One region of the Streptomyces sp. NPDC053541 genome, then DNA from elsewhere that is predicted to be linked to it. Evidence: riboswitches for the same ligand, from Rfam matches in the RefSeq annotation. Region 1 holds a riboswitch; each other region holds the start of a gene.
What was found. Region 1 has a riboswitch for cyclic di-AMP ahead of ACIGW2_RS26390 (peptidoglycan DD-metalloendopeptidase family protein). Riboswitches for the same ligand answer to the same signal wherever they lie in the genome.
Positions count from the first base shown of each region.

Region 1 (6,696 bases):
CGGGAGCTGGCGGGGCGCGGGGTGCGGTTCAGCGTGGGCATCGTGGGGCTGCCCGAGCACCGGGAGCACGCGCGGCGGCTGCGCGCGGCGCTGCCGGAGCGGGTGTACCTGTGGGTGAACGCGGCGGAGGGGCACACGTACACCGACGCCGAGGCCGCCGAGTGGACGGCGCTCGACCCGCTCTTCCCGTACAGCCGGCATCCGCACGCCTCGGCGGGGCTGCCCTGCCGCACCGGCGCGTCGGTGGTCTCGGTGGACGGCGACGGGACGGTGCGGCGCTGCCACTTCGTCCGGGCCGAGCTGGGCAACCTCTACGACGGTTCGTACCGGGCGGCGCTGCGGCCCCGGCCGTGTCCGCTGGCCGTGTGCGACTGCCACATCGGCTACGTGCACCTGGAGACGCTGCCGTTGTACGACGTGTTCGCCGGGGGCGTCCTGGAACGCGTCCCGGCGAACCCGCCCGGGCGGCCGCCGCTGCCGGTGCTGCCGGTGCTGCCGATCTGATCCGGAAGACCGGGCTTGCCCGGAAGCCCGGCCCGATCCGGAGGAAGTCGATCTAGAGCGGCAGCAGGTCGGGGCGCTTGGCCTCGACGTGGTCGCCGGAGCTCTCGCCGCGCAGCCGGCGTCCGATCCACGGCACCAGGTACTCCTTGGCCCAGTGGATGTCGTCCTTGCGGACCTCCAGGGTGCCGCGCGGCGGCTGCGGCGGCCAGGGCTGCTCCGGGTCGGCCGGCACCCGCATGCCGAGGACCTGGGCGGCGCGCAGCGCGACCCGGGTGTGGCCCTCGGGCGAGAGGTGGAGCCGGTCCTCGTCCCAGGCGCGCCGGTCCTGGACGGACCTCAGCGACCACAGGTCGAGCACGGGGCAGCCGTAGCGGTCGGCGATGGCCCGGACGTGCCCGTTGTAGGTGGCGATCTTGCCGCGCAGGTGCTTGAGCAGGGTCACGTCGCGGGTGTCGAAGCCCGTGGTCACCATGACGGTGCCGACGGCGGAGGTGAGGTCGGCCACCGCGCGCTCGAAGCGCTCGGCCACGTCGTCGGGGTCGGTGCCGGGGCGGATGATGTCGTTGCCGCCGGCGCAGAAGGTCACGAGGTCGGGGGCGAGTTCCTTCGCCCGCGGGACCTGTTCCGCGACGATCTGGTCGAGCAGGCGCCCCCGTACGGCGAGATTGGCGTACCGGAACTCGTCGTGCTCCGGCAGTTGGTCGGCGAGCAGGACCGCGAACCGGTCCGCCCAGCCGACGTACGTCCCGTCGGGCCCGGGGTCTCCGACGCCCTCGGTGAAGCTGTCACCGATCGCCGCGTACGACCCGAATGCGTTCTTGTCTGGTGATCTCGAATCGTCTGCCACGGGACCACATCTTTCCCTTCGGGATGTGACCTACGCGACCGTAAGGAGGGGTTGACGGCGGGTGACATATGCCACCGATAAAGATTCCACCAAGCCGGAATACGCCGGAGGCCCGGCACGTGCGTGCCGGGCCTCCGGGTGCTGTCCGGACGGGGCCGGGGTGACGTGGTGTCAGATGCCCACGCCGTGCTGGCGCAGGACGGCCAGCGGGTCGATGTCGGAGCCGTACTCCGGCCCGGTGCGCATCTCGAAGTGCAGGTGCGGTCCGGTGACGTTGCCGGTGGCGCCGGAGAGGCCGATCTGCTGGCCGCCGCTCACAGTCTGTCCGGCGGAGACGGACAGCGAGGAGAGGTGGGCGTACTGCGAGAAGGTGCCGTCGGCGTGCTGGATGACGACCTGGTTGCCGTAGGCGCCGCCCCAGCCGGCGGAGTAGACGGTGCCGGGGCCGACCGCGCGGACGGTGGTGCCGGTGGAGGCGATGAAATCGACACCGGTGTGGTAGCCGGAGGACCACATGGAGCCGGAGGCGCGGTACGGGGTGCCGATGCCGCCGCTGACCGGGGCGACCCAGCCGGAGGAGGCGGCCGGGGCCGCGGCCGGGGCGGTGGCGGGGGCGGCCGGGGCGGCGGCGCGCTCGGTGCCGCGCGAGGCGCGGCTCGGGGCGGTGTCGCCGTTCTTGGCGGTGCTCTTGGGCGCGCTCTTGGCCGCGGGGGCCTTCGGTGCGGCGGCCTTGGGCGCGGGGGCGGCCTTGGCCGGGTTCTTCGCGCCGAGGGTGAGCTTCATGCCGGGCAGGATCAGCGAGGGGTCCTCGCCGACGACCTGGCGGTTGTCGCGGTAGAGCTTCTGCCAGCCGCCGGCGAGCCGGTGCTCGGTGGCGATCTTCGACAGGTAGTCGCCGCGCACGACGGTGTACGTGGTGCTCTTGGCGGCCGGGGCCTTGGCGGGGGTGACGGCGGCGGGCGCGGCGGCGGCGACGGCCTGGCGCGGGGCGGCGGGTGCGGCGGCCTGCTCGGCGGCGTGCGCGCCGGTGGCGCCGATCAGCGGGAGGGCGACGACGGCGCCTCCGGCGCCGGCGGCCACGAACCCGCGGGTGATGGGGTTGGCCTTGGTACGGCGGTGCTTACCCTTCGCGGGCATGGCGGTGTCCTCTCCGTCGCCTGCGAGGTGAGCTGTCGGGTTCGGACTGGAGATGTCCGGCCGCGCGGACGCGCGGCTTCACCCCGAGCCGTCCTTCTCTTCGGGAGGACGGCGACGTACCTGGGTCCCCCGCTCCTGCCGTGTACGGGTGAGTGCGGATTCCGGGCGGCGGCAGGATTCGGCGGTCCGTCCGGAGTGAGCGCGACGCTAGACGAGCGGGGACGAGCGGAACAAGCCGCCGGTTCCATTCGATCTCGAACACGGTGAATGCGAGCCGGAATTCCGGTGACCCTCCGTTGATGCCGTTCTCTCGATTTCCCTTTGCCGGGGGGAATTTGGAAAAGACGATCAGCAACGGTCCGTCACGTGTATGACGCTGCTCACGCCCCGATTCCCATCTCCCCTGCAACCAGGGCGCCTTATCCTCAATCGCTCAATTCGGGCAGATCACCCATTCCCTCCCGAGGGGGTGCCCGAACGGGCCGGGAGCCATGATGATTGCCCGAGGAACCGATCTCGACGAGCAGGAGCAACCGTGACGCAAGCGACGACCGAGCCCGAGCTCACCGGCGTACGCAACTTCCGCGACGTGGGCGGTCTGCCGACCGTGGACGGCCGGTCCGTGCGCCCCGGACGCCTGTTCCGCAGCGGTCACCTGGCGCACGCCACGACCGAGGACGCGCACTTCCTGGCCGGACTCGGGCTGCACACGGTCTTCGACTTCCGCAACGAGGCCGACCGGCGGATCGAGGGCCCGGACGTCGAGCTGCCCGGCGTGCGGAACGTGAACATACCCCTGAGCGACCCCGCCGACGGCAAGGAGTTCTGGCACATGGTGCGCACGGGCGACCTGGCGCAGCTGCGTGAACTGCTGGGCGACGGCAAGGCGGCGGCCAGGATGTCCGCTTCGTATCGGAAGATGGTGGTCGAGAAGGCTCCGGAACACAGCCGGGTGCTGCACGCGATGGCCGAGGACAGCGTCCCCGCCCTGATGCACTGCGCCGCCGGCAAGGACCGCGCGGGCCTGGCGATCGCGGTCTCGCTGCTCGCGGTCGGCGTGGAGCGCGAGGCGATCGAGGAGGACTACCTCAAGTCCGGCGCCCCGCACCGCCGCTACAAGATCCAGCGCAGCTCCACCGACCCGGACGCCATGGCGCCCGAGGTGATGGAGCTACTGGGTCCGCTCTTCGACGCGCGGGCGGAGTACCTGCGGGCCGCCTTCGAGACGATCGAGCAGACCTGGGGCTCGGTCGACGTCTATCTGACGGAGGGCCTGCGGCTCGCCCCCGCAACCCGGGAGCGGCTGCGCGAGCGGCTGGTCACCGAGGCGTAGACCGCCGCCCGACGGGGGCGATCAGCCCGCTACGGGCTACTTCGCCCCCATCGCGAAGAGGAGATACAGGAACGCGGCGAAGACGTGGCCGGCGACCAGATAGGCGAAGAGCCGGAGCACCAGCCCCTTGGGGAACTTGCCCTCACCGCGCTCCTCGCCGGTGACCGGTACGGACTTCTCGGACATGTCGGTCCTTTCTGGGCCTCAGCGTCGATGCGGGGTGCCGTCACCGAGGCACAGCTCGGCGGCGGGACTCTGCATCAGGGTGTGGACGAACAGCAGCTCGGCACCCGACGGGGTCGCGGCGCCGATCCGGTGCGGGGTGAGCGAGTCGAAGTGCGCGCTGTCCCCGGGATCGAGGACGTGCACGGTCTCGCCCAGCGCGAGCCTGACCCGCCCCTCGAGGACGTGGATCCACTCCTCGCCCGGATGGACCCGTACGATGTCGGTGCTGGTGGCGTACGGGACGTGGACGCGCAGCGCCTGCATGGCGCGGCCCGCGCCGCCGGCCTGCCGGTAGACCCAGCCGTCGGCCTCGACCGGTTCGGAGCGCCCGGCCCGCACGACCGGGTCGCGCTCCGGCGGCGCCTCGCCGAGCAGCTCGGAGACCGTCGTACCGTAGATACGGGCGAGGGCGAGCAGCATCGGCAGCGAGGGCTGCCGGTTCCCCGTCTCCAGACGGGAGAGGTGGGCCGGCGAGAGCCCGGCCCGCTGGGCGGCCGCCTCCAGGGTGAGCCCGCGCCTGCGGCGCAGGGCCCGCAGCTGCGGAGCGACGTCCGGGAGGACGTCGGTGACGTGGTCCATGCGTCCATTGCGCCAGGCCCGTGCCTCTGAGGCAACTTTCTTGCCTCAGAGGCAAAAGCCCGTGCGCGGAAACCGGCTGATTCCGGTCAGCGCTGCGCGACCGCCTGCTTGACCAGCGTCTTCCCGAAGTCCCACAGCAGTCCGCCGCCGGCGTGGGCCTCGTCCATCACGGCCGTGAACGCGGTCACGAAGCGCTCGACGTCCGCCTCGTCGACGACCAGCGGCGGGATGAGCTTGATCACCTCCAGGTGGTCCCCGGAGACCTGGGTGAGGATCCGGTGGCGCTGGAGCAGCGGCACCACGACCATCTGGGCGAAGAGCCCCTTGCGGGCCGCCTGGAGCATGGTCCAGCGGCTGCGCAGGCCGAGGGAGCTCGGGCGGCCGAACTCGATGCCGATCATCAGCCCGCGGCCGCGGATCTCCTTCAGGAGCTCGTAGCGCGGGACGAGCGCGCGCAGCCGGTCGGCGAGCAGCCCGCCGACCCGGCGCACGTGGGCCACGGTGTCCTCGGACTCCATGACCGAGAGCACCGCGAGCCCGGCGGCCATGGCCTGCGCGTTGGAGCCGAAGCTGGCCGAGTGGACGAGCACCCGGTCCATCGAGGAGTAGACCTTCTTGAAGATCCAGTCCTTGCCGAGGGTGGCGCCGACCGGGACGTAGCCGCCGGAGAGCGCCTTGGCGACGCAGACCAGGTCCGGTTCGACGCCGTCCTCGTGCTGGTACGCGTAGAAGTCGCCGGTCCGGCCCAGGCCGGTCTGCACCTCGTCGGCGATCAGGAGCGCGCCGTGCCGGTGCAGCAGCTCCTGGGCCGCCTTGAGGAAGCCCGGCGGGGCCTCGTGCACGCCCTTGCCCTGGATCGGCTCGACGACGAAGCCCGCGACGTCGCCCCGGCGCAGCTCCCGCTCCAGGGCGTCGAGGTCGCCGAGCCCGATCGCCGTGTCGGGCAGCAGCGGCGCGAAGCCGTCCCGGAAGCCCTTCTCCCCGTTGACCGAGAGGGAGCCGGTGGTGAGGCCGTGGAAGGCGTGCGCGCAGTAGACGATCCTCGGCCGGCCGGTGGCGTACCGGGCGAACTTCAGGGCCGTCTCGACGGCCTCGGTGCCGCTGTTGCCGAAGAAGACCCGGTCGAGGTGGGGGCTGTGGGCGAGCAGCCGCTCGGCGAGCAGCCCGGGCAGCGGCTGGCAGTCGAAGCGGGTGAGGTCGGCGAGCTGGGCGTCGAGCACGTCGTGCAGGGCCTGCCGGACCACGGGGTGGTGCCGGCCCAGGCCCATGACGCCGAAGCCGGCGAGCATGTCGAGGTAGTCGTTGCCCTCGGCGTCCCAGAAGTGGGCGCCCTCGGCCCGCTCGTAGACCTTGTCGAAGCCGATGGTGCGGAGCATCCGCGGGAGCTGGTGGTTGAGGTGGCGGGCGTGCAGCTCGTAGCGCTCGCCGCCGCGCTCGGCGAGCAGCGCCCGCAGGTCGAACTCACCGGTCATGGCGCGCTCGCTCACCCGTTGTTCCCGCCCACGGTCTCGCGGACCGCGCGGAGCGACTCCTTGAGGGAGCCCATGGTGGCGAGGACGGCGGTGGGCTCGTAGCCGCAGTGGGCCATGCAGTTGGCGCAGCGCGGGTCCTTGCCGCGGCCGTACTTGTCCCAGTCCGTCTCCTCGATGAGCTCGCGGTACGTCGGGACGTAGCCGTCGCTCATCAGATAGCAGGGGCGCTGCCACCCGAAGAGCGAGTAGTTGGGGATCGCCCAGGCGGTGCAGGGGAAGTCGGCCTTGCCCTCCAGGAAGTCCAGGAAGAGCGGCGAGTGGTTCAGCCGCCAGCGGCGCCGGTTTCCACCCGCGAAGGCCTTCTTGAAGAGCTCCCTGGTCTGCTCCACGCCCAGGAAGTGTTCCTGGTCGGGGGCCTTCTCGTAGGCATACGCGGGCGAGATCATCATTTCGTCGACCTGGAGGTCGTCATTGAGGAAGTTCAGCACCTCGATGATCGTCTGCGGGGTGTCGGTGTTGAAGAAGGTGGAATTGGTGGTGACCCGGAAGCCGCGCCGCTTGGCCTCCTTGATCGCCGCCACCGCCTCGTCGAACACCCC
Region 1 is NZ_JBITXM010000010.1:358,712-365,407, reverse strand. Features, by position in the region: gene ACIGW2_RS26400 (STM4011 family radical SAM protein) at 1-504, shown strand, start outside; gene ACIGW2_RS26395 (SGNH/GDSL hydrolase family protein) at 557-1,351, opposite strand; gene ACIGW2_RS26390 (peptidoglycan DD-metalloendopeptidase family protein) at 1,523-2,488, opposite strand; cyclic di-AMP (ydaO/yuaA leader) riboswitch at 2,493-2,649, opposite strand; gene ACIGW2_RS26385 (tyrosine-protein phosphatase) at 3,024-3,821, shown strand; gene ACIGW2_RS26380 (DUF6126 family protein) at 3,858-4,007, opposite strand; gene ACIGW2_RS26375 (helix-turn-helix domain-containing protein) at 4,026-4,625, opposite strand; gene ACIGW2_RS26370 (aspartate aminotransferase family protein) at 4,712-6,097, opposite strand; gene hpnH (adenosyl-hopene transferase HpnH) at 6,109-6,696, opposite strand, start outside.

Region 2 (6,696 bases), on a different contig from region 1:
GCGTCGCCGTGCGGGTGCAGCTTGCCCATGACCTCGCCGACGACGCGGGCGCACTTGACGAAGCCGCGGTCGGGGCGCAGGCCCATCTCGTTCATCTGGTAGACGATGCGCCGCTGCACCGGCTTCATGCCGTCGCGGGCGTCGGGCAGCGCGCGCGAGTAGATCACCGAGTACGCGTACTCGAGGAAGGAGCCCTGCATCTCGTCAACGACGTCGATGTCGAGGATTCGCTCCTCGAACGCGTCGTCCGGCGGCGGTGTCTTCGTGCTGCGGCGGGCCATCGCGGCTGCGGCTCCTTCACCAACAAGGTTGATCTGACGCGGACCATTGTGGACCGTGGCACCGACAACGCCGACCGCGACCCGGAAGAGGGACATCCGAGGCGGCCGGGAACTTCGCCAGGTGTCGGCGCGCTTGCATACAGTGGCAGGACTTTTTCCCGATCGCGATCGAAGGGGACACATGCCCATGGGTCACACGGCTGCGGCCGAGGCCGGCTCCGGCGGCCTGACAGCGACCGAGCACCGGCTGGCCAACGGCCTGCGCGTGGTGCTCTCGGAGGACCACCTGACCCCGGTCGCCGCGGTCTGCCTCTGGTACGACGTCGGCTCCCGGCACGAGGTCAAGGGCCGTACCGGTCTCGCCCACCTCTTCGAGCACCTGATGTTCCAGGGATCGAAGCAGGTCCACGGCAACGGCCACTTCGAGCTGGTGCAGGGCGCGGGCGGTTCGCTCAACGGCACGACGAGCTTCGAGCGCACCAACTACTTCGAGACGATGCCGGCCCACCAGCTGGAGCTCGCGCTCTGGCTGGAGGCCGACCGGATGGGCTCGCTGCTCGCCGCCCTGGACGACGAGTCCATGGAGAACCAGCGGGACGTCGTCAAGAACGAGCGCCGCCAGCGCTACGACAACGTGCCCTACGGCACCGCGTTCGAGCGGCTCACCGCCCTCGCCTACCCGGACGGTCACCCGTACCACCACACCCCGATCGGCTCGATGGCCGACCTGGACGCGGCCACCCTGGAGGACGCGCGGAACTTCTTCCGCACGTACTACGCGCCGAACAACGCGGTCCTCTCGGTGGTCGGCGACATCGACCCCGAGCAGACCCTGGCCTGGGTGGAGAAGTACTTCGGCTCCATCCCCGCGCACGACGGCAAGCCCGAGCCGCGCGACGGCTCGCTGCCCGACGTGATCGGCGGGCAGCTGCGCGAGGTCGTCGAGGAGGAGGTGCCGGCCCGCGCGCTGATGGCCGCCTACCGGCTGCCGCACGACGGCACGCGCGAGTGCGACGCGGCCGACCTCGCCCTGACCGTCCTCGGCGGCGGCGAGTCCTCCCGGCTGCACAACCGGCTGGTCCGCCGCGACCGCACCGCCGTCGCCGCCGGCTTCGGCCTGCTGCGGCTGGCCGGCGCGCCCTCGCTCGGCTGGCTGGACGTCAAGACCTCCGGCGGCGTCGAGGTGCCGCGGATCGAGGAGGCCGTCGACGAGGAGCTGGCCCGGTTCGCCGCCGAGGGCCCGACGGCCGAGGAGATGGAGCGCGCCCAGGCCCAGCTGGAGCGCGAGTGGCTGGACCGGCTCGGCACCGTCGCGGGCCGCGCCGACGAACTCTGCCGTTACGCGGTGCTGTTCGGCGACCCGCAGCTGGCGCTGACCGCCGTCGACCGGGTCCTCGACGTGACCGCCGAGGAGGTCCGGGCGGTCGCCGCGGCCCGGCTGCGGCCCGACAACCGCGCGGTGCTCGTCTACGAGCCGGTGGGTGACGCGGCCGAGGAGGCCGACAGCGACGAGGAAGAGGGAGCGGACCAGTGAGCGACACCGCCGCGTCTTTGACCAGCATGACCTTCCACCCGCAGCCGCGGGCCGGCGAGGCGAAGCCCTGGGCCTTCCCGGCCCCCGAGCGCGGCGCGCTCGACAACGGGCTCACGGTGCTGCGCTGCCACCGCCCCGGCCAGCAGGTGGTGGCCGTCGAGATCTGCCTCGACGCGCCGCTGGACGCCGAGCCCGAGGGCCTCGACGGCGTCGCCACGATCATGGCCCGCGCCCTGTCCGAGGGCACCGACCGGCACACCGCCGAGGAGTTCGCGGCCGAGCTGGAGCGCTGCGGCGCCACCCTCGACGCGGCCGCCGACCACCCCGGCGTACGGGTCTCCCTGGAGGTCCCGGTCTCCCGGCTGCCCAAGGCGCTCGGCCTGCTCGCCGAGGCCCTGATCGCCCCGGCGTTCCTGGAGACCGAGGTCGAGCGCCTGGTGCGCAACCGCCTCGACGAGATCCCGCACGAGACGGCCAGCCCGGCCCGCCGGGCCGCCAAGCAGCTCTCCAAGGAGCTGTTCCCGGCCTCCTCGCGCATGTCCCGGCCGCGCCAGGGCACCGAGGAGACCGTGGCCGCGATCGACGCCGCCGCCGTCCGCGCCTTCTACGACGCGCACGTGCGCCCGGCCGCCGCCACCGCCGTCGTGGTCGGCGACCTCACCGGCGTCGACCTGGACCAGGTGCTCGCCGACACCCTGGGCGCCTGGAGCGGCGAGCCCGCCGCCCCGCGCCCGATGCCGCCGGTCACCGCCGACGACACCGGACGGGTCGTCATCGTGGACCGCCCGGGCGCCGTCCAGACGCAGCTGCTCATCGGCCGCGTCGGCGCCGACCGCCACGACAGCGTCTGGGCGGCCCAGGTGCTCGGCACGTACTGCCTGGGCGGCACCCTCACCTCCCGCCTGGACCGCGTGCTGCGCGAGGAGAAGGGATACACCTACGGCGTGCGGGCGTTCGGCCAGGTGCTGCGCTCGGACGGCGAGGGCAACGGCGCGTCGATGCTCGCCATCAGCGGCTCGGTCGACACGCCCAACACCGGCCCGGCCCTCGACGACCTGTGGAAGGTGCTGCGCACCCTCGCCGCCGAGGGGCTGACCGACGCGGAGCGCGACGTCGCCGTGCAGAACCTGGTCGGCGTGGCCCCGCTGAAGTACGAGACGGCCGCCTCCGTCGCCGGGACGCTCGCCGACCAGGTCGAGCAGCACCTCCCGGACGACTATCAGGCGCAGTTGTACGCGCGGCTGGCCGCGACCGGCACGGTGGAGGCGACCGCCGCGGTGGTCAACGCCTTCCCCGTGGACCGGCTCGTGACCGTGCTGGTGGGTGACGCGGCGCAGATCGCGGAGCCCGTGCGGGCCCTCGGCATCGGCGAAGTGAGCGTCGTCTCCGGCTGATTGAGACGCCGTCACGAGGGCCCCGGCGACCTGGTTCGTCGGGGTCCTCCCTTTTGTCCGTATTGCCAATGAGTGTGATCGAATGCCCTGTGGCATGTCTTACAAAAATGCGTGTCCGTTTGGTTATTGAAAGGTGATCGGCCTAGCGTCGATGCGGCTGTCCGGCCACTGCTCGACGCCGCACCCGCGGCAACGGACAGTCATCGCCGAGTCCCCACAAGGCGCGAGCCTGGGGAGCCGGGGACCCGCACGCAGTCCCTGGGGTGAATCGGACGCCTTCGCTCCGCGCGGAGGGGCCCGTAGGAGACCTTCCTGCTCCGAACCCGTCAGCTAACCCGGTAGGCGAGAGGGAAGGAAAGGACCAGCCACTTCATGGCGTTCACCCGTGCCACCGGGAAGCACCGTGCCCCGAGCCGGCTCGCTCGCCGCAGCGCCGGCATCGCCGGCGTCGCGACGCTCGCCACCACCGGTGTCATCGGCACCCTCGCCTCCCCGGCGCTCGCCGCCGACACGGAAGGCGCCTCCCCGGAGGACACCGGCCTCACCCAGGTCATCGTCGACGAGTCCCTCGCCGAGCGGGTCGACGCCCAGGCCGCCGCCCAGGAGAAGGCGGCCGCCGAGGAGGCCGCCCGCATCCGGGCCGCCGCCGAGGCCAAGCGCAAGGCCGAGGCCCGCGCCAAGGAGATCCGCGAGGCCAAGGAGCGCGCCGCCCGTGAGGCCGAGCGCAAGCGCCTCGCCTCCTTCCAGCTTCCCGTGGCCGGCTCGTACGTGAGCACCGGCTACAAGACCGGCGGCTCGCTCTGGTCCTCCGGCAGCCACTCCGGCGTCGACTTCCACGCCGCCTACGGCACCAAGGTCGTCTCCGTCGGCTCCGGCACCGTCGTCGAGGCCGGCTGGGGCGGCGCCTACGGCAACAACGTCGTGATCCGGATGAACGACGGCACGTACACCCAGTACGGGCACCTCTCCGCCATCACCGTCTCCGTCGGCGAGAAGGTCACCCCCGGCGAGCAGATCGGCATCTCCGGCTCCTCCGGCAACTCCACCGGCCCGCACCTCCACTTCGAGGCGCGCACCACCGCGGAGTACGGCTCCGACATCAACCCGATCAGCTACCTCCGCGCCCGCGGCGTCGACGTCTGACGGCCCGGACCGCCCCCGGGCGGCCGATCCCGTGAAAAGGCCCCGGCTCGAAACGAGCCGGGGCCTTTTTGCGTCCCTTTCCACCGGGCGCCGTCGGAATTTCCGGCGACCTGCAATAGAGTCGCCGGACAAGGCGGCGCTCGACGGGGTATCGCGCGGCGGAAAACGGAGGTCGGACATGCGCATTCCCGCGCAATCGGTATGCACGGCGATCCGGGACGACATCGTCTCCGGGGTGTACGCGCGGGGCGACCGGCTGACGGAGGAACAGTTGGCCCGCCGCTACGGGGTCTCCCGCGTCCCGGTCCGCGAGGCGCTGCGCACGCTGGAGTCCGAGGGCTTCGTGGTGAGCCGCCGGCACGCCGGCGCCCATGTCGCCGAGCCCGGCGAGCAGGAGGCCGCCGACCTGCTCGACATGCGCTCCCTGCTGGAGCCGCTGGGTGCCGCCCGGGCCGCCCAGCGGCGCACCGAGGCGCACCTCAAGGTGCTGCGCGGCCTGGTCAGGCTGGGGCAGGAGCGGTCCAGGGCCGGACGCGGCGCGGACCTGGCGGCGCTCGGCGGCTGGTTCCACGAGACCCTGGCCCAGGCCTCCGGCAGCCCGCCGCTCACCGCGCTGCTCACCCAGCTGCGGCACAAGATCGCCTGGATGTACGCGGTCGAGCCGGCCGAGCGGCCCGCCGAGACCTGGGCCGAGCACGGGGCGATCGTGGACGCGGTGGCCCGCCGGGACGCCGAACGGGCCCGGGCGCTGACCGCGCTGCACGTGGAGCGGGCCCTGCCGCGGCACCGCCTGAAACGGCCGGACCGGGCGCGCGTGAGGGTTTCGCAACATCCCGTACACAGTGCGGGACCGGGGAATTAACACGGGCGCCGTATACAAAGGGGCGGGAATTCGCATCCCTTTTCCGTGCTGCCCGGAAACGGATAAACCGCGCGCGCCCCGGGGTGCGGGCATTCCGGCGAGTGCGCCGAAATTTCCCCACCGCATTTCGCGCGGCCCCTCGTCCCGGAAAGGCGACGGCCGCGTCCGCCGGGGAAGCCGGGGACACGGCCGTGCGCGCGGTCCGTCGTCGGGGAGGGAACGGACGGAGGAGGACGGGAGACGCGCGGGTCAGACCGTCTCGGGGAGCTCGTCCAGGCCCTCGGCCACCAGCCGGGCGAGACGGTCGAGCGCGGCCTCGGCGCCGTCGGCGTCCGAGGCGAGCACGATCTCCTCGCCGCCCTGGGCGCCCAGGCCGAGCACCGCGAGCATGGAGGCGGCGTTGACCGGGTTGCCGTCGGCCTTGGCGATCGTCACGGGGACGCCGGAGGCCGTGGCGGCACGGACGAAGATGGAGGCGGGGCGGGCGTGCAGGCCCTCGGCCCACCCGACGTTGACGCGGCGCTCAGCCATGGTGGTAGCCCTTCAACTTTCAGCGGGTTGTCTAGACCAGTCTCTCACGGGTGGCGGCGTGCTCCCGTACCGACCTTCGGCCCCGGCCGGACGGCCGTTCGGCGTTCCCTACCTTGCCCGGCGCACCAGGCCCGCGCGACCCGTGCCACCGCCCGGTTCCGGTCTTAGGCTGACCCCATGCAGAGCGGGTCGGAGCAGTCGGGGCAGCCGGAGCACGCGTATCCGGACCACTGGGAAGCGGACGTGGTCCTCCGGGACGGCGGCACCGCGCGGATCAGGCCCATCACCACCGACGACGCCGACCGGCTGGTCAGCTTCTACGAGCAGGTCTCCGACGAGTCGAAGTACTACCGCTTCTTCGCGCCCTACCCCCGCCTGTCCGCCAAGGACGTGCACCGCTTCACCCACCACGACTTCGTCGACCGGGTCGGCCTCGCCGCGACCGTCGGCGGCGAGTTCATCGCCACCGTGCGCTACGACCGCATCAACGAGCACGGACGCCCCGCCTCCGCCCCGGCCGACGAGGCCGAGGTCGCCTTCCTCGTCCAGGACGCCCACCAGGGCCGGGGCGTCGCCTCCGCGCTGCTCGAACACATCGCGGCCGTCGCCCGCGAGCGCGGCATCCGGCGCTTCGCCGCCGAGGTGCTGCCCGCCAACAGCAAGATGATCAAGGTCTTCACGGACGCCGGCTACACCCAGAAGCGCAGCTTCGAGGACGGCGCCGTCCGCCTCCACCTCGACCTGGAGCCCACCGACCGCTCCCTCGCCGTCCAGCGCGCCCGCGAGCAGCGCGCCGAGGCACGCTCCGTCCAGCGGCTCCTCGCCCCCGGCTCGGTCGCCGTCATCGGCGTCGGCCGCGCCCCCGGCGGCGTCGGCCGCACCGTGCTGCGCAACCTCCTGGACGCCGGCTACACCGGGCGCGTCCACGCGGTCAACGCCGCCCTCGACGAG
Region 2 is NZ_JBITXM010000007.1:118,241-124,936, forward strand. Features, by position in the region: gene ACIGW2_RS19230 (DNA topoisomerase (ATP-hydrolyzing) subunit A) at 1-281, opposite strand, end outside; gene ACIGW2_RS19235 (M16 family metallopeptidase) at 469-1,815, shown strand; gene ACIGW2_RS19240 (M16 family metallopeptidase) at 1,842-3,209, shown strand; cyclic di-AMP (ydaO/yuaA leader) riboswitch at 3,404-3,569, shown strand; gene ACIGW2_RS19245 (M23 family metallopeptidase) at 3,582-4,352, shown strand; gene ACIGW2_RS19250 (GntR family transcriptional regulator) at 4,531-5,214, shown strand; gene ACIGW2_RS19255 (HPr family phosphocarrier protein) at 5,464-5,745, opposite strand; gene ACIGW2_RS19260 (GNAT family N-acetyltransferase) at 5,923-6,696, shown strand, end outside.
Region 2: another riboswitch for cyclic di-AMP. It lies ahead of ACIGW2_RS19245 (M23 family metallopeptidase); the one in region 1 lies ahead of ACIGW2_RS26390 (peptidoglycan DD-metalloendopeptidase family protein).

Region 3 (6,696 bases), on a different contig from region 1:
GTCGACCCGTTCGTCCCCGAGCGGGAGCCGGAACGACCGCCCGTCCGGTGCGGCCACCGGATGGCCGAGCAGCCTCCCGCCGGCCCGGAACTCCACCCGGGCGTCCCCCATCGGCACGGCCCGGTCGGCCGTCCACACCAACTGCCGCCCGGCCCCGCTCCCGACGATCCGCCACCCCTCGGGCAGCTCCGTCCCGTTCACGGCCGCGCCGCCGGCGCGGGCACCCGCACCGCCGGGCTGCGCGTACGCGAGCCCCGGCGACGCACCCGCCAGGGCCAGCAGCGTCACGGCGGTGGTCACGCCGCGTGTGACACGTATCAAGGCGTTCATCCTCACGATCGGTCTCGTCCAGCACGCTTGCGGACGCCCCGCGTTCCCCCGGGGGGCGTCCCTCTTGATCCCGGAGGACGGAGGAGGGAGGGACGGGGTTGCCCGGCGGCGGAGGGGTGGCCGGTTCTGATGCCCGCCCGGCCGGGGCCCACGGCGTGGGACCCGGTGGCCCGCCGACGGGTGGAGGGGGCGCCGCACCGCGCCCGGAGGGCCGGGCACGGGCCGGGTCGGGCGGCGCCGTTGGGTCGTGACTTTCGGGTCGGGCCGGATGAGCGGGCGCACCTCCCGTGCCCGAAGGGCTAGGGGGGAGAGCGGCGGCCGGTGCATGGGGTCTCCGCGGGCCCGCCGGGGTCCGGGGGAAGAGCACACGGCGGAGGTGGGCCACCCACCTCCCCGGCCGCCAGGCCGAGGGGGCGGACGCGACGCGGGGCCCATGGGTGAAGCCCAGGGGGCCGTCGGCGACCGGCGACGACGCGTCGAGCGCGGTGCTGGGGGCGCCCTCCCAGGCTCCGCCGGGGACCCCCACCCAGGGGAAGCTCTGGGGGAGCCGGCAGCCCGGCAAGACCCGGAAGGGACGGCCTAAGGTCGGGTACGGGTCGGCGCACCGCCGACCGCCCGTGGACCGCCGAAGGGATTCCGCCATGCCGGCCGACGCCGTCACGCCCGCCACCGCCGGCCCGCTCGCGCGCTTCGGACTCGGGACCGCCGCCGTCGGGCGGCCCGGCTACATCACGCTCGGGCGAGAGCTGGACCTTCCCGGCGAGCGGAGCGTCGCGGCGCTCCGGGACCGCACGCACGCCCTCCTCGACGCCGCGTACGCGGCCGGCGTGCGCTACTTCGACACGGCCCGCTCCTACGGGCGTGCCGAGGAGTTCCTCGCCGGCTGGCTGGACGCGCGCCCGGAGGCGGCCGCGGCGGTCACGGTCGGCAGCAAGTGGGGCTACACCTACACCGCCGACTGGCGCGTCTCCGGCGTCGCCGCGCACGAGGTGAAGGAACACTCCGTGGCCGTGTTCGAGCGCCAGGCAGCGGAGACCCGCGCCCTGCTCGGGCGCCGTCTCGACGTGTACCTGGTCCACTCGGTCACCCCGGACAGTCCCGCGCTCACGGACCCGGCACTGCACGCCCGGCTCGCGGACCTCGCCGCCGAGGGGGTACGGGTCGGGCTGTCCACCAGCGGCCCGGCGCAGGCCGGGACGATCCGGGCGGCGCGGAAGGTGAGCGTCGCGGGCCGGCCGCTCTTCACCGCCGTGCAGGCCACCTGGAACCTGCTCGAACCCTCCGCGGGCCCGGCGCTCGCCGAGGCGCACGAGGCCGGCTGGCTCGTGGTGGTGAAGGAGGCGCTGGCCAACGGCCGGCTCGCCGGGCGCAACGCCACCGGCGCGGACACCGCCGCGCTCCGTGCGGTCGCCGCCCGCACCGGGGCCGGCGCCGACGCCGTGGCCCTGGCCGCGGCGGCCGCGCGCCCCTGGGCCGACGTGGTGCTCTCGGGCGCCGCGACCGAGGAGCAGCTGGCCTCCAACCTCACCGCCGCCCGGCTCTCCCTCGGCCCGGCGGACCTCGCCGCGCTCGACGCCCTGGCGGGAGAGCCCGGCGTCTACTGGCGGCACCGCGCCCGACTCGCCTGGTCCTGAGTCCGGCCCCGGGACCGCCGGGCCGATAGCTGGCAAAACGGGCGATGTCCGCTTATTGCCCTGCAATGCCGAAATGCCGAAGTGATTCCTGAAGGGGGCCATTCGAGGGGAAAAGGCGAACGGTGCGGCACGGCGCGGAGCGGGGTGAGGTGGGTCACTCCGCGCCCTTCCCCGGGAAGGCCCGCGAAGGCTGCCGGGACGTCAGGAAGGCCCGTGCCGCGAAGAATTGGGGAAGGGGTCCGGAGCGGGTGGAATGATCCTTTCGAATTCCCCGGCCGATCAATTCGGTGGAATGAATTCGCGTCTTGTTTTCGATATTTGTCTTCGCATACGGTCGCCCGGAAACCGGACGGAAACGCCGAATCCTGCCGCCGCCCGGTCGACCGCACTCACCACCCTTCCGGCAGGAGCGGGGGACCCACGTTCTCCGCCGGCCCCGGTCCTCCGGGGACGGCTCGGGGTGAAGCCGCGCGCAGCGGCCGGGCATCTCCTGCCCGAACCCGACAGCTCACCTCGCAGGCGAAGGAGAGGACTCGCCATGCGTGGAACCGGCAAGCACCGCCGTCCGAAGAACACCCCGCTCACCCGTGGCATCGCCGCCGTCGGCCTCACCGGCAGCGCCGCCCTCGCCCTGCCGCTGGCCGCCGCCGGCACGGCGGGCGCGGCCACTCCGCAGACCGCCCCGACCGTCGCCCAGACCGTCGCAGTGGCAAAGCAGGTGGCCCGCACGGCTCCCGCCGCGGCCCCCGCGTCCGTGCACGGGGCGCCGGTGAAGTATTCCGTCGTGGCCGGTGACTCGCTGTCGAAGATCGCCGGGAAGTACGGGGTGCGCGGCGGCTGGAAGAAGCTCTACAAGGACAACCGCCACGTCGTGGGCGGCGACCCGCGGCTGATCCACCCCGGCCAGCGGCTCACCGTCGCCGCGGGCGGGAGCGGAGCCACCAAGGCCGCCACCAAGGCCGCCACCAAGGCCGCCCCCAGGACCGCGGCCAAGGCCGCCACCGCCACGAGCGGCGGCGCCGCCGCCTCCGCGAAGGCCGCGCAGCCGAAGGCGGTCCAGGCCGTCGCGACCTCGGCCGGTTCCGCCTCCTCCGCCGGCTACACGTACGCGGACAACCTGGAGGGCTGGATCCGCGAGTCCCTGGACATCATGGCCCGCGAGGGCATCCCCGGCAGCTTCGACGGCATCTACCGCAACATCATGCGCGAGTCCTCCGGCAACCCCCAGGCCATCAACAACTGGGACTCCAACGCCGCCGCCGGCACCCCGTCCAAGGGCCTGCTCCAGGTGATCGACCCCACCTTCCGTGCCTACCACGTGGCCGGCACCTCCTTCGACCCGTACGACCCGGTCGCCAACATCACCGCGGCCTGCAACTACGCCGCCGACCGCTACGGCTCCATCGACAACGTCTTCGGCGCCTACTGACGCACCGTCCGCGGATGCCGCACCCGGCATCCGCGGACACGGCAAGCCGCGCTCGCCCACCTGACGACTCATCTCACTCGATCAGGTGAAACCTTCTCGGCCTTTCGTCCGTCCTCTCCAGCGGGATCCGTCGGGAGAGACACGGGGAGTGGGCACCACATGGGGCTGAAGGGCACGTACAAGCCGCAGATAGCAGCGGTCGCTTCGGCGATCGCGCTGAGTCTGGCCGCCTGGGGGGCCGCCGTGCTGTCGGACACGGAGGCGGAGGCGCGTGCGGACGCGGGCGGGGGCGCCGGCGCGGGCTCGCGCCAGGAGCAGCCGGCTCCGCCCGCGCAGGACGGCAAGGGCCCGGCCCAGGTGAAGCCCGCGAAGGTGCCGGAGAGCATCGCGCACGCCACCGAGGCCGGCGGGACGTCGGTGAGCATCACCATCGACGACGGTCCCGACCCGCGCTGGACGCCCCGGATGCTCGACATCCTCAAGGAGAACGGCGTCAAGGCCACCTTCTGCATGGTCGGGCCCCACGCCCAGGAGCACCCGCAGCTGGTGAAGCGGGTCGTCGCCGAGGGCCACCGGCTGTGCGACCACACCATGGACCACGACACCACCATGGACAAGAAGCCGGTCGCGTACCAGAAGCAGCAGATCCTCGACGCCAAGCGCCTGATCGAGGAGGCGGCCGGCGGCGCGAAGGTCGAGTACTACCGTGCCCCCGGCGGCGCCTTCACCCCGGACAGCCGGAAGATCGCCGCGGCCGAGGGCATGCGCCCGCTCGGCTGGAACGTGGACACCAAGGACTTCGAGCTGCCCGGCACCGCGGCCATCGTCAACACCGTGAAGAGCGAGCTCTCCAACGGCCCGACGATCCTCTTCCACGACGGCGGCGGCGACCGCACCCAGACCGTCGAGGCCCTCCGGCAGATCCTGCCCTGGCTCAAGGAGCAGGGTCACCCGGCCAGCTTCCCCGTCCGCACCACGCCCTGACGGCCCGTACGGGCCGGCCCTGATCGGTCCTGTTCAGCCCTGACCGGCTCCGGTCAGGGCTGCTGGAAGCCGGCCTCCCGGAGGATCTTCTGTGCCTCGGGCGAGGACAGCCAGGCGACGAACGCGGCGGCGGCCTCCGCGTGCCGCGAGTCCTTGAGCGTCGCGGCGGGGTACCGGGCGACGGCGTTCTGCGCGTCCGGGATGTCGACGGCGTCGACCTTGTCCGCGGCGCTCTCGGCGTCCGTCCGGTAGACGAGACCGGCGTCGGCCTCGCCGAGCTCGACCTTGCTCAGGACGGCCCGCACGTTGGGCTCCTGGGAGACGGGCTTCACCGTCAGCCGCTGCCGGTCCAGGATCTGCTTGCTGTACTTGCCCGCCGGCACCTCGGGCGCGGCGAGCACCACCTTGACCCCGGCGTCGGCGAGGTCCTTCAGCTCGTCGATCTTGAGCGGGTTGCCCTCGCCGGTGGCGATGACGAGCCGGTTCCCGGCGATGACGGACGGCGTTCCGGTGTCGCCCTTCACCTTGTCCATGCTCGTGGTGTCCGCGGTGACCAGGACGTCGGCGGGCGAGCCCTGCGAGACCTGGGCGACGAGCTCCTGCGAGCCGGCGAAGGAGAAGGTCAGGCGGGTACCGGGGTGGGACTTCTCGTACGCCGCCCCGGCCGTCCGGAACGCGTCGGTGAGGGAGGCCGCGGCGAGCACGGTCAGCCGCGTGGAACCGGAGGCGGCGCCCGAGCCGCCGCTGTTCCCGGCGCCGTCGCCGCTCCCGCCGCAGGCGGCGGTGAGCGGAAGCAGAAGGGCCGTGCCGACGGCGCCGAGTCTGAGGGTGCCGAGTCCGAGGGTGCGGGACATGGTCTGAACTCCTGGGGGCGAACGGACGAGGGTGGAAGGCGAACGGCATGAGGGGTTCAGGGGCGGGCCGCGCCCTGCATGTGCGTCACGGTAGAGGCGTCCGGCTCTCATCTGCAACAAACATGTGCGACCGTCCATCGCGGATGCGAGTTCGATAGGAGGAACGCACGAAGGGGCCGTCCATGACTTGCCGATTTTCGCAATTCATGAGGCTGCTCATAGACTCGTGGCGTGAACGAGAACCTTCCCCCGTGTCCCGAGTGCTCCGGCGTCTACACCTACGAGATGGGCTCGCTGCTCGTCTGCCCCGAGTGCGGGCACGAGTGGGCGGCCTCCGCCGCCGGGGCGGACTCCGCTGACGCCGACGGCGGCGCGAAGGTGATCCGGGACTCCGTCGGCAACGTCCTCGCCGACGGCGACACGGTGACCGTCGTCAAGACCCTCAAGGTCAAGGGCAGCCCCAGCGGCATCAAGGCCGGCACCAAGGTCCGCAACATCCGCCTGGTCGACGGCGTCGACGGCCACGACATCGACTGCAAGGTCGACGGCTTCGGCCCCATGCAGCTCAAGTCCAGCGTGGTGAAGAAGGCCTGACCACCGGGGGCGGTTCGGCGGCCCGCCGCCGACACGCGAGGATGGACCCATGACGACGAGTTCCGGCAGCGCGCGATCCACCTGGCGAGGGAGCGGACGTCCGGGCGGCGACACGCCCGCGGCGCCGTCCGGGGACGGGTGGTGGACGCCGTGAGCACGCCGCTCTACCAGCTCAAGGCGGAGTTCTTCAAGACGCTCGGCCATCCCGTCCGCATCCGCGTCCTGGAGCTGCTCAGCATCCGCGAGCACGCGGTCTCCGAGATGCTGCCCGAGGTCGGCGTCGAGCCCGCGCACCTGTCCCAGCAGCTCGCCGTGCTGCGGCGGGCCAATCTCGTCGTGGCGCGCCGCGAGGGCTCCGCCGTCCACTACACCCTCACCGACCCGCAGGTCGCCGAGCTCCTGCGGGTAGCCCGCTCGATCCTCTCCGGCGTCCTCGCCGGACAGGCAGAACTGCTCGCCGACCTCCGCGCCGGCGGCCCCGCGCCCGTACCGCCCGCCCCGCCCGAATAGCCCGGGCCCGGGCCCCGGCCCGGAGCCCGCGCCGCGGCCACCCTCGGCGGCCCCGCTGTCAGTGGCGACCGGCATGCTGGACGGCATGACCACGCCCTGGAACCTCCTCGACCTCGACGCCGCCCTGCGGGCCGCATGGGCCGCCGACACCAGCTCGCCCCACTACCGCTCCCAGTGGACGCCGGACAACCCGGCCTGGGGCCACTGCGACCTCACCGCCCTGGTCGTGAACGACGTCTTCGGCGGCGACCTCGTCGTCGGCGAAGTGCACCGGGAGGGGCGGCAGTACGGCTACCACTGGTGGAACCGGCTGCCCAGCGGCGTCGAACTCGACCTGACCCGCGAGCAGTTCCGTCAGGGC
Region 3 is NZ_JBITXM010000003.1:366,360-373,055, forward strand. Features, by position in the region: gene ACIGW2_RS08845 (hypothetical protein) at 1-321, opposite strand, end outside; gene ACIGW2_RS08850 (aldo/keto reductase) at 972-1,964, shown strand; cyclic di-AMP (ydaO/yuaA leader) riboswitch at 2,345-2,499, shown strand; gene ACIGW2_RS08855 (transglycosylase SLT domain-containing protein) at 2,503-3,393, shown strand; gene ACIGW2_RS08860 (polysaccharide deacetylase family protein) at 3,553-4,377, shown strand; gene modA (molybdate ABC transporter substrate-binding protein) at 4,431-5,231, opposite strand; gene ACIGW2_RS08870 (zinc ribbon domain-containing protein YjdM) at 5,463-5,825, shown strand; gene ACIGW2_RS08875 (metalloregulator ArsR/SmtB family transcription factor) at 5,976-6,335, shown strand; gene ACIGW2_RS08880 (hypothetical protein) at 6,421-6,696, shown strand, end outside.
Region 3: another riboswitch for cyclic di-AMP. It lies ahead of ACIGW2_RS08855 (transglycosylase SLT domain-containing protein); the one in region 1 lies ahead of ACIGW2_RS26390 (peptidoglycan DD-metalloendopeptidase family protein).